DNA from 2 places in the Eubacterium sp. BL-380-WT-2B genome. Region 2 is predicted to be linked to the other one. Evidence: riboswitches for the same ligand, from Rfam matches in the RefSeq annotation. Region 2 holds a riboswitch; the other holds the start of a gene.
The links. Region 2 has a riboswitch for S-adenosylmethionine ahead of FYJ53_RS03970 (homocysteine biosynthesis protein). Riboswitches for the same ligand answer to the same signal wherever they lie in the genome.
Positions count from the first base shown of each region.

Region 1 (4,431 bases), on a different contig from region 2:
GTCTATGGAAAGGTGCCCGGTGTGCGCCGGCCGTATATTGAACAGCTGGAGGATCTTTCGGCAATCGAAAATGCCCTTAAGTTTGTGTTTTCCTATCAGTCTGAGGAAGAGCTTGAGCGGATCCAGTCGATCCGCTGTGATGGGACCATCACTTTTCACGCAGGGCGAAATCTCATGGAAATCACCATGGAGAGCCTGAACAAATTCGCGGCCCTTACGGAGTTGGCCGGGCTTTATGGCATTGCAACCGATGAAATGGCCTGTATTGGGGACAGCGAGAATGATATTCCGATGATCGAAGGCGCCGGGCTTGGGATGGCGGTCAAAAACGCCATGGACAGCGTTAAGAAGCATGCCGATATTGTTGGTGAGAAAACCAATGACGAGGATGGTGTGGCCTGGCTTTTAGAAAAGTATATATTGTAATAAAAAAGAGGCGTGGTGAAAAGCGCTGCCAGTTTTGCCTAAAGATCAAATTCAGCGCTGTGAATAACGGCCAGGAATCGTGCGGTACTACCGTAATAGCCGGACACTGGTGAGATAAAGCATTTGCTTTAGTCAATAAGCTGCCGGTGAGAGGGTAGCGTCCGCAGAACGCTTTTGTCTTCCTTAGGTAAAAGGTTTCGTCTCTCAGGTTTTTTGACAGACTAAGATCAAATTCAGTATTGAATTTGGTCTTTTTTATGTTTACAATAGACCTTGGTGACAAAATAATGAAAAAGGAAGTGTGAAAATGCCATTATCACAGAATTTTTATAGACAAACCCGCAGGGAATTAGGCGAAAAGCTGGAGCCGGAAAGCCTGGCGATCATCTATTCTGGACGGGCAGTTCAGCAGTCTTTGGACGCGGACTATCCCTTTTATACCGATAACAACTTTTATTATCTGACCGGCATTGAGGAGCCTGATGTGACCCTTTTGATGAAAAAGGATGCAGGCGGCGAGGTTTCGGAGTGTTTATTCATTGATGAGCCAGACCCCTTCAAGGAAAAATGGGTAGGTGCTAAGATCAGTATTGAAGAAGCTCAGGCGTTGTCTGGCATTAAAGATGTTCGCTATAATACTGAGCTGGAGTCTTTTATTTTACAGGAAACCCGTTTTGATAACCTGTATTTCGATTTTACCATGCCCAAGCACCAGAGTTTTGCAACCAGCGACCCGCAGATCAAGCTGCTGTTCGCGGATATGGAGCTTCAAAATCTTCAGCCCTATCTGACCGCCATGCGGCTGATTAAAAAGCCCGAGGAAGTCCAGGCGCTGCGTGATGCCATTGAGATAACTGCGAAGGGGATTGACGCTATTCTTGAAAATCTGAAACCGGATATGAAGGAATACCAGATTCAGGCGGTTTTTGAATATACCATCAATATGATGGGCGCCCAGGGAGTTTCCTTCCAGACTATTGCGGCCTCAGGAAAAAGCGCTACGGTGCTGCATTATATTAAAAACCAGGCGACCATGAAGGGAAGCGACATGGTGCTTCTGGACCTGGGGGCCCGCTACAAGGGCTATTGCGGCGATATCAGCCGAACCTTCCCGGTTTCAGGAACATATACCGATGAACAGGCCACGGTCTACAATATGGTTCTCGAGGCCCAGAGAGAGCTGATCCAGATGTACCAGCCCGGTGCAAAAATGCTGGATATCCAACAGGCAACCAAGGATATTTTTCTTGAGAAATGTTTAAAAAACAACATCGTGCCTAAAAATAAGGACATCAATGAATTCTATTACCACGGTATCGGCCATTCGCTGGGGCTGGATACCCACGACACCAACGATAAGCGGGAATACATCCTGGAGCCTGGCATGGTCATCACCTGCGAGCCCGGTCTTTACATTGCCGAAATGGGGATGGGCGTGCGGATCGAGGATGATATACTCGTGACAGAAAACGGGCCGGAAAACCTGTCGCCGCAGATTCCAAAGGATATTAATGTTATTGAAAAGCGGATGAAGGGATAAGCTCTTTTGTTTTTTTAATGAAAGGGGCTTGACAAAATTGCCCTGTAGGTTTATCCTATTACAAGTAATTGAATATTTACCTATCCAGAGAGGTGGAGGGACAGGCCCGATGAAACCCGGCAACCAGCATAAGCATGGTGCCAATACCTGCAGTTAAACTGTAATGATGGGGTTTTTGAACGAATCTAACCCCATGCGCGCATGGGGTTCATTTTATTTAAGGATTTGAAAAATCTGTGATCTTTATCAAGGGTAAATAGAATTACGACAATACAAATTTTTAAGGAGCGAATGATGAAACAATTATTTACCTCAGAATCCGTTACTGAAGGCCATCCGGATAAAATCTGTGACCAGATCTCCGATGCGGTGCTGGACGCGATCATCGAACAGGACCCAATGGCCCGCGTTGCCTGTGAAACGTCCGTATCAACCGGTTTGGTTTTAGTGGCGGGCGAAATCACCACCAACTGTTATGCAGACATTCCCAAAATTGTCCGTGAAACCATCCGCGGTATCGGCTATGACCGGGCGAAATATGGCTTCGACTGTGAAACCTGCGCGGTTTTAACCTCCATTGACGAACAGTCCTCAGATATTGCCATGGGCGTTGACAAGGCCCTTGAAGCAAAGGAAGGAAAGCTGGAAGAAGAAGACCTGGCTACCGGCGCTGGGGACCAGGGCATGATGTTCGGCTTTGCGTGCAACGAAACACCAGAGCTCATGCCAATGCCAATCTCTCTGGCGCACAAGCTGGCTAAAAAGCTATCTGATGTACGCAAACAGGGTGTTGTCGATTACCTGAGACCAGATGGAAAATCTCAGGTGACCGTTGAGTACAACGACGGCGTACCCACCAGAGTGGACACCGTGGTCATCTCCACTCAGCACAGCGCAGATGTGGACGCTGCTACTATCCGTGAGGATATGATCGAAAAAGTTATTAAACCCGTAATTGACCCATCACTTTTGGATGAAAATACTAAATATTTTATCAACCCGACCGGCCGTTTTGTCATCGGCGGACCGCAGGGTGACGCCGGCTTAACCGGACGTAAAATTATCGTAGATACCTATGGTGGATACGGACGCCATGGCGGCGGTGCTTTCTCAGGAAAGGATCCGACAAAGGTTGACCGCTCTGCGGCTTACGCAGCCCGTTACGTTGCCAAAAACATTGTGGCGGCAGGGCTGGCGGATAAATGTGAGGTCCAGCTTGCCTATGCCATCGGTGTGGCTGAACCGGTATCCGTTTTTGTTGATACCTTTGGAACCGGCAAGGTTGCCGACGATAAAATTGCAGAGCTGGTAAGAAAGCATTTTGATCTAAGACCAGCCGCCATCATCAAGAATCTTGACCTGAGGAAACCGATCTACAAGCAGGTGGCCGCTTATGGTCATTTTGGCAGAAACGACCTGGATTTACCCTGGGAAAAAACCGACGTCGCAGAAAAATTAAAAGCGGAAGTTTAAAACAGAGGATCACAGCTGAAAAGTTGTGATCCTTTATCTTTTTGTTTCTTAAAAAGGATATAAAGTATCCAAAAATTAAGGCAAAGCGTGACCGTTTTGTGTATAATTAATGCATTCGAGTAATAATTTGAATACTTTTAGATAAAACTTGGATAGAAAATCTTGTTTTTGTGCGTTAAAAAGTATAAAATAAACTGTACAGCATCATTGGCAACTGCCAAAAGACCAAGCTGCTAGGAAGATGATTGAATGATTGAATTTATAAATGTTACAAAAACGTATGATAAAAATGAAAAAGACGCCTTAAAAAATGTAAACCTGTTTATTGATAAGGGCGAGTTTGTATTTCTGGTTGGCCGAAGCGGCGCCGGGAAGTCTACCTTTATCAAGCTCTTGCTCCGCGAAATCGACGCGAGTACCGGGACGGTTAAGATCAAGGGTCATGATATTTCCAAGCTTTCCAAAAAGGAGATTCCTTATCTTAGAAGAAAGCTGGGCGTGGTTTTCCAGGATTTCCGTCTGCTTGAAAATAAAAGTGTGTATGAAAATGTGGCTTACGCCATGGAGATCATTGGCCGGCCCGAGCGCAAGATCCGCAAAAAGGTGCCGCTGGCATTGGAAATGGTCGGGCTTTCACATCGGGCAAACCATTATCCCAATGAGCTCTCCGGCGGGGAACAGCAGCGTGTTGTTATCGCCAGAGCCATTATTAACAACCCAAGTATTCTGATCTGTGACGAACCGACAGGGAACCTTGACCCTGTGACATCGCGTGATATCATGCGTATTCTGGAAGAGATTAACAAGCATGGCACCACTGTGGTAGTTGTAACCCATGACAGTGAGATGGTTAATATTATGAAAAAAAGGGTATTAACCTTGGAAAATGGCTATCTCACCAGCGATGACGTCAAAGGACGGTACCGCAATGCGAAGTAATCACTGGAAAACAATGCCCCGGACGATCCTCCGCGATACAGCACAGAGCATGC
Region 1 covers NZ_VUMP01000006.1:117,543-121,973, reverse strand. The annotation lists gene FYJ53_RS13030 (Cof-type HAD-IIB family hydrolase) at 1-426, shown strand, start outside; gene FYJ53_RS13025 (aminopeptidase P N-terminal domain-containing protein) at 734-1,966, shown strand; SAM riboswitch class I at 2,044-2,139, shown strand; gene metK (methionine adenosyltransferase) at 2,258-3,439, shown strand; gene ftsE (cell division ATP-binding protein FtsE) at 3,689-4,378, shown strand; gene ftsX (permease-like cell division protein FtsX) at 4,368-4,431, shown strand, end outside.
Region 1: linked by a shared signal. The riboswitch ahead of metK (methionine adenosyltransferase) and the one ahead of FYJ53_RS03970 (homocysteine biosynthesis protein) in region 2 are both predicted to bind S-adenosylmethionine.

Region 2 (4,431 bases):
CGTACATTGTCCTAAATAAGGGTATGGATGGCGCGGACCGGGCAGGCTTTAATACAAAGTGCGCATTCCAGACATTTTTCGGGATGATAGGTCAGGAGCCAATTCTCATCCATATCCAGAGCTCCCACAACACAGGCGGCAGTACAGGCGCCGCAATCCACACAGCGGTCCTTATCCACCTCAATGACAGAGACGACCTCCTTAACGTCAACGCCGCTCTTTTTAATAAAGGCGATCCCTTTCTCAATGTTATCCTCTGAGCCAGAAACTTCAAAAAGCAGGGTGCCGTTCACGTCATCATCGACAAAAGCCTTTAAAATATTCAGCTGCAAATCATAATCCCGGATCAGCTGGCTTGCAATGGGTTTGCCGGTTGCTTCTTTTGGGAAGTTCAAAACAATTTTTTTTACCATTATTTGTTACCCCCTTCTTTTATTTTCAGGCTGTTAAGCGTATTGTTGACCGGGAATTTCATTACAGGTTCCTGGAGGAAAAACTCACCTTTTTTTATCCATCCTGTCAGCTCATCTGCAATAGTTCTTGCCTTTGTAAGGCTGGAGAGCGGCGAGGTCCGGATCTTTTTCCCATCGATTTCGACAGACCCGCTGCGCAGCTCTGCATAGCTGACCTTTTTAATGACTGGCCGGTCTTTATCGCTGTAGTCCATGATATTTGTATGGAGCTCTGCGTCTGTTACTGAGACAAACTGCATCATTTCTTCATCTAAAATAGGAATTGGTATCCCAATCCCCACAAACATGGATACTCCATAGCGTTCAAAAACAGCTGGCTGAATGTATTTTGTGTTCATCTCACGCATTTCGCCCATGACGGCCAGTGTCCCTGCTCCGCCCAGCGGATATCCTTTGTCATCCCGGGCGCCTCCTGAATTAAACTGAGTCCCCATCCATGAGACATAGCCTTGAGCACCGGCTAAGAAAATGCGCGTACCCATACCGATGGTTTTATACAGCGGATCATTCAGTAATGGACTGAGGGCCCCGGCAGTACTATAGGTGATGTTTCCCATATTGGGGTGTAAAATTCCCATATAAGTGTAGATACGTTTTTTTGAGGTATTGATGGCCGCATTATAGTTCTGATAGCAGTTTCTCGGATTGTAAAGGTAAGCTTCGTTCATGTCCTTCAGCCCTACCCAGGTATCGATTTCCTTTCTCGGATAGCAGTCTGTCCCTGGCGAGGTGGCGTGGAGATGTACTTCCTTACCGTCAATCAAATCGCAGATGACGTGTGCACCGCCATATTCTGCGCCTTTATCTGAAGATGGCTGTGTTGCTCCAATGTAGGTATCGACAGCCGCCAGTCCACCGTAGGCTTCAACATTGTTCAGCTCAATCTCTGCCATACGGATCGGCGGATCGGCGTGTCCAAAATTTAAAAAGGCGCCGGATGAGCACATGGGCCCAAAAGTAGCTGTTGTAACAACATCCACATACTCTGCCGCTTCTTTTGTTCCGCGTTCCTTAACAATATCAATAACTTCTTCGGCTGTGACAATGACGGCCTCGCCTCTGGCAATTTTCTCATTAATTTCCTGATAAGTCTTTGGCATATTTACTCCTTCTCTTTCTATAAAAAAACTCATTTTCACCAAATGAAAATGAGTCTGCTTTAGATTATCTTTCATTTCATGAAAAGAAATGCTGGATTTGGCACCACGCTTACGCAGGTTGCCGGGTTTCATTGGGCCAGTTCCCTCTACCACTCTTGATAATTCGATTATTCAATTGTACGCTGTATACTAGTATAGCAAAAAACAAATTTAAATGCAATCACGATTTACAATTCATTTTCTGACATTTGTTTTTTCAATAAACAACCTCTTAAATAAATGCAGGCACACGCCAAAACGGCGTGTACCGCAATATATAGTGTTTTATTTCTTTTTTAATTCTATTTCGTCCATATCTCGTTTTACTGCTGTGCAGCTGTCTGCTGGAGATAGGCATTCATAAACTGGTCTAAGTCACCATCCATGACCGACTGGATATTGCCGACTTCCACATTGGTACGGTGATCTTTAACCATATTATATGGGTGGAACACATAAGAACGAATCTGCGATCCCCAGGCAATCTGGCTATAATCGCCCACAACGTCATCCAGCTTTTCTTTCTGTTCCTGCTCCATGATCTCAACCAGCTTACCCTTGAGCATGTTCATCGCCACCTCTTTATTCTGATGCTGGGAGCGCTCGTTCTGGCACTGCACAACAACACCAGTCGGAATATGGGTAATTCGGATAGCCGATGAGGTTTTATTGACATGCTGGCCGCCTGCACCGCTTGCGCGGTAGGTATCCACACGGATATCATCCGGGTTGATTTCAATTTCCACACTGTCATCAACCTCTGGTGTAACATCCAGAGATGCGAAGGAAGTATGCCGGCGGCCTGAAGAGTCAAAGGGTGAGATGCGTACCAGACGGTGGACACCTCTCTCTGTTTTCAGATAGCCATAGGCGTTAATGCCTTCGATAAGTAAAGTGGCGCTTTTGATACCGGCAACATCCCCGGGCTGTAAATCGAGCGATTTAACCTTAAAGCCTTTACGCTCTGCCCAACGGGTATACATTCTGAGCAGCATTTCCGCCCAATCCTGGGATTCGGTACCACCGGCGCCTGGGTGCAGTGAGATAATGGCGTTATTGCTGTCATACTCACCGGACAGGAGGGTTTCCAGCTTGAATTTCTCAAGCTCTTTTCCAAAAGCCTCAATGGTATCTGGGAGCTCGTCCATTTCTTCTCCCTCATCGATCAGTTCAAACATGACGAGGATATCATCAAGATTATCCTTCAGCTTATCGTACTCACCTTTTTTCTGGCGCAGGATTTTCAGCTCCTTCAAAACCTTCTGGGCTTTTTGCTGATCGCTCCAAAACTCTGGTGATTCGGTCTGGGCGTTCAGTACTTCTATTCTTTCACTGACGGCTGGTAAGTCAAAGTGAATCCCTCAAATCCGTCAGTTCTTTTTCCTTTTCATTGACACTCTGTCTGCATTCATAGAGATCAATCACGACATCACATCCTTACTTTTATAAATTTGCGCCGCAGCACTTCTTATACTTTTTACCGCTGCCGCAGGGGCAGGGATCATTGCGGCCAACCTTCTTATTTCTGGCGGCTGCGGGCCGGCCTTCAATTTCACTTTCATTGGTTTTAACATCCTCCATATTGACGTTCCGCTGCTGCTGGGGCGCCTTCTGGATTTTAATATTATAAAGGTACTTGACCGTGTCTTCCTGGATTCTCAAAATCATATCCTCGAACATGGCAAAACCCTCTTTTGTGTATTCCTTAACAGGGTCATTCTGTCCGTAAGCACGCAGGCCAATCCCTTGTTTCAGCTGTTCCATATTGTCAATATGTTCCATCCAGGCAGCGTCAACGCTTCTCAAAAGAATCGCGCGCTCAAGCTCCTGCATATTAGCATCGCCCAGTGTTTTTTCTTTTTCTTCATAGTTATTCCGGCAGTACTGAAGAATCGCATTTTTGAGGACATCACGGCTTTCAGGCTCTTTGGGCAGGTTCAGTGTTGCCCCTTCAGCCACCAGTGTCTTTTCAAAGTAGTTGTTCAGACCTTCAAGATCCCAGTCATCGTAATAGTCTCCGCCATTGGTGTACATTTCCACATAGCTGTCAACCATATCTTCGGTCATTTTCCAGATCTGTTCATGCATATTCTGCCCGTCGATAACTTGCTGACGCTGCTCATAGATAATTTCTCTCTGGCGGTTCATGACATTATCATACTGAAGGACGTTTTTACGGATATCAAAGTTTCTTGCTTCCACGCGCTTCTGCGCACTTTCAATCCCCCTGGTCAGCATTTTATTTTCGATGGGCGTATCCTCATCGAGGCCAATGCTCTCAACCATGCTCTGAATTTTTTCCGAACCAAAAATACGCATCAGGTCATCTTCCAGGGAGACAAAAAACTGTGAGGAGCCCGGGTCACCCTGACGTCCGGAACGGCCTCGCAGCTGGTTGTCGATACGGCGGCTCTCATGGCGCTCTGTCCCAATAATATGAAGCCCGCCCAGCTCCTGGACACCTTCTCCGAGGACGATATCCGTACCACGGCCCGCCATATTGGTGGAAATGGTAACGGCATCCATCTGACCGGCATTTGAGACAATCTCCGCTTCACGTTCCAGATATTTTGCGTTCAGAACATTATGCTTAATACCTTCTCTCTTAAGGTATTTACTTAAAAGTTCTGACTTCTCAATGGAAATCGTCCCGATCAGAATCGGCTGTCCGGTGGCATGGCGCTGCTTAACCTCTTCGGCCACCGCCTTGAATTTCCCCTCTTCACTTTTGTAGACAAGGTCGTTCATATCATTACGAACCATCGGTTTATTGGTCGGGATCGTTACAACGTTCAAATTATAAATGGTGTTGAATTCTT
Region 2 covers NZ_VUMP01000002.1:216,463-220,893, reverse strand. The annotation lists gene FYJ53_RS03980 (UPF0280 family protein) at 1-7, opposite strand, end outside; gene FYJ53_RS03975 (NIL domain-containing protein) at 12-413, opposite strand; gene FYJ53_RS03970 (homocysteine biosynthesis protein) at 413-1,573, opposite strand; SAM riboswitch class I at 1,635-1,738, opposite strand; one part of gene prfB (peptide chain release factor 2) at 1,936-2,973, opposite strand; one part of gene prfB (peptide chain release factor 2) at 2,975-3,037, opposite strand; gene secA (preprotein translocase subunit SecA) at 3,056-4,431, opposite strand, start outside.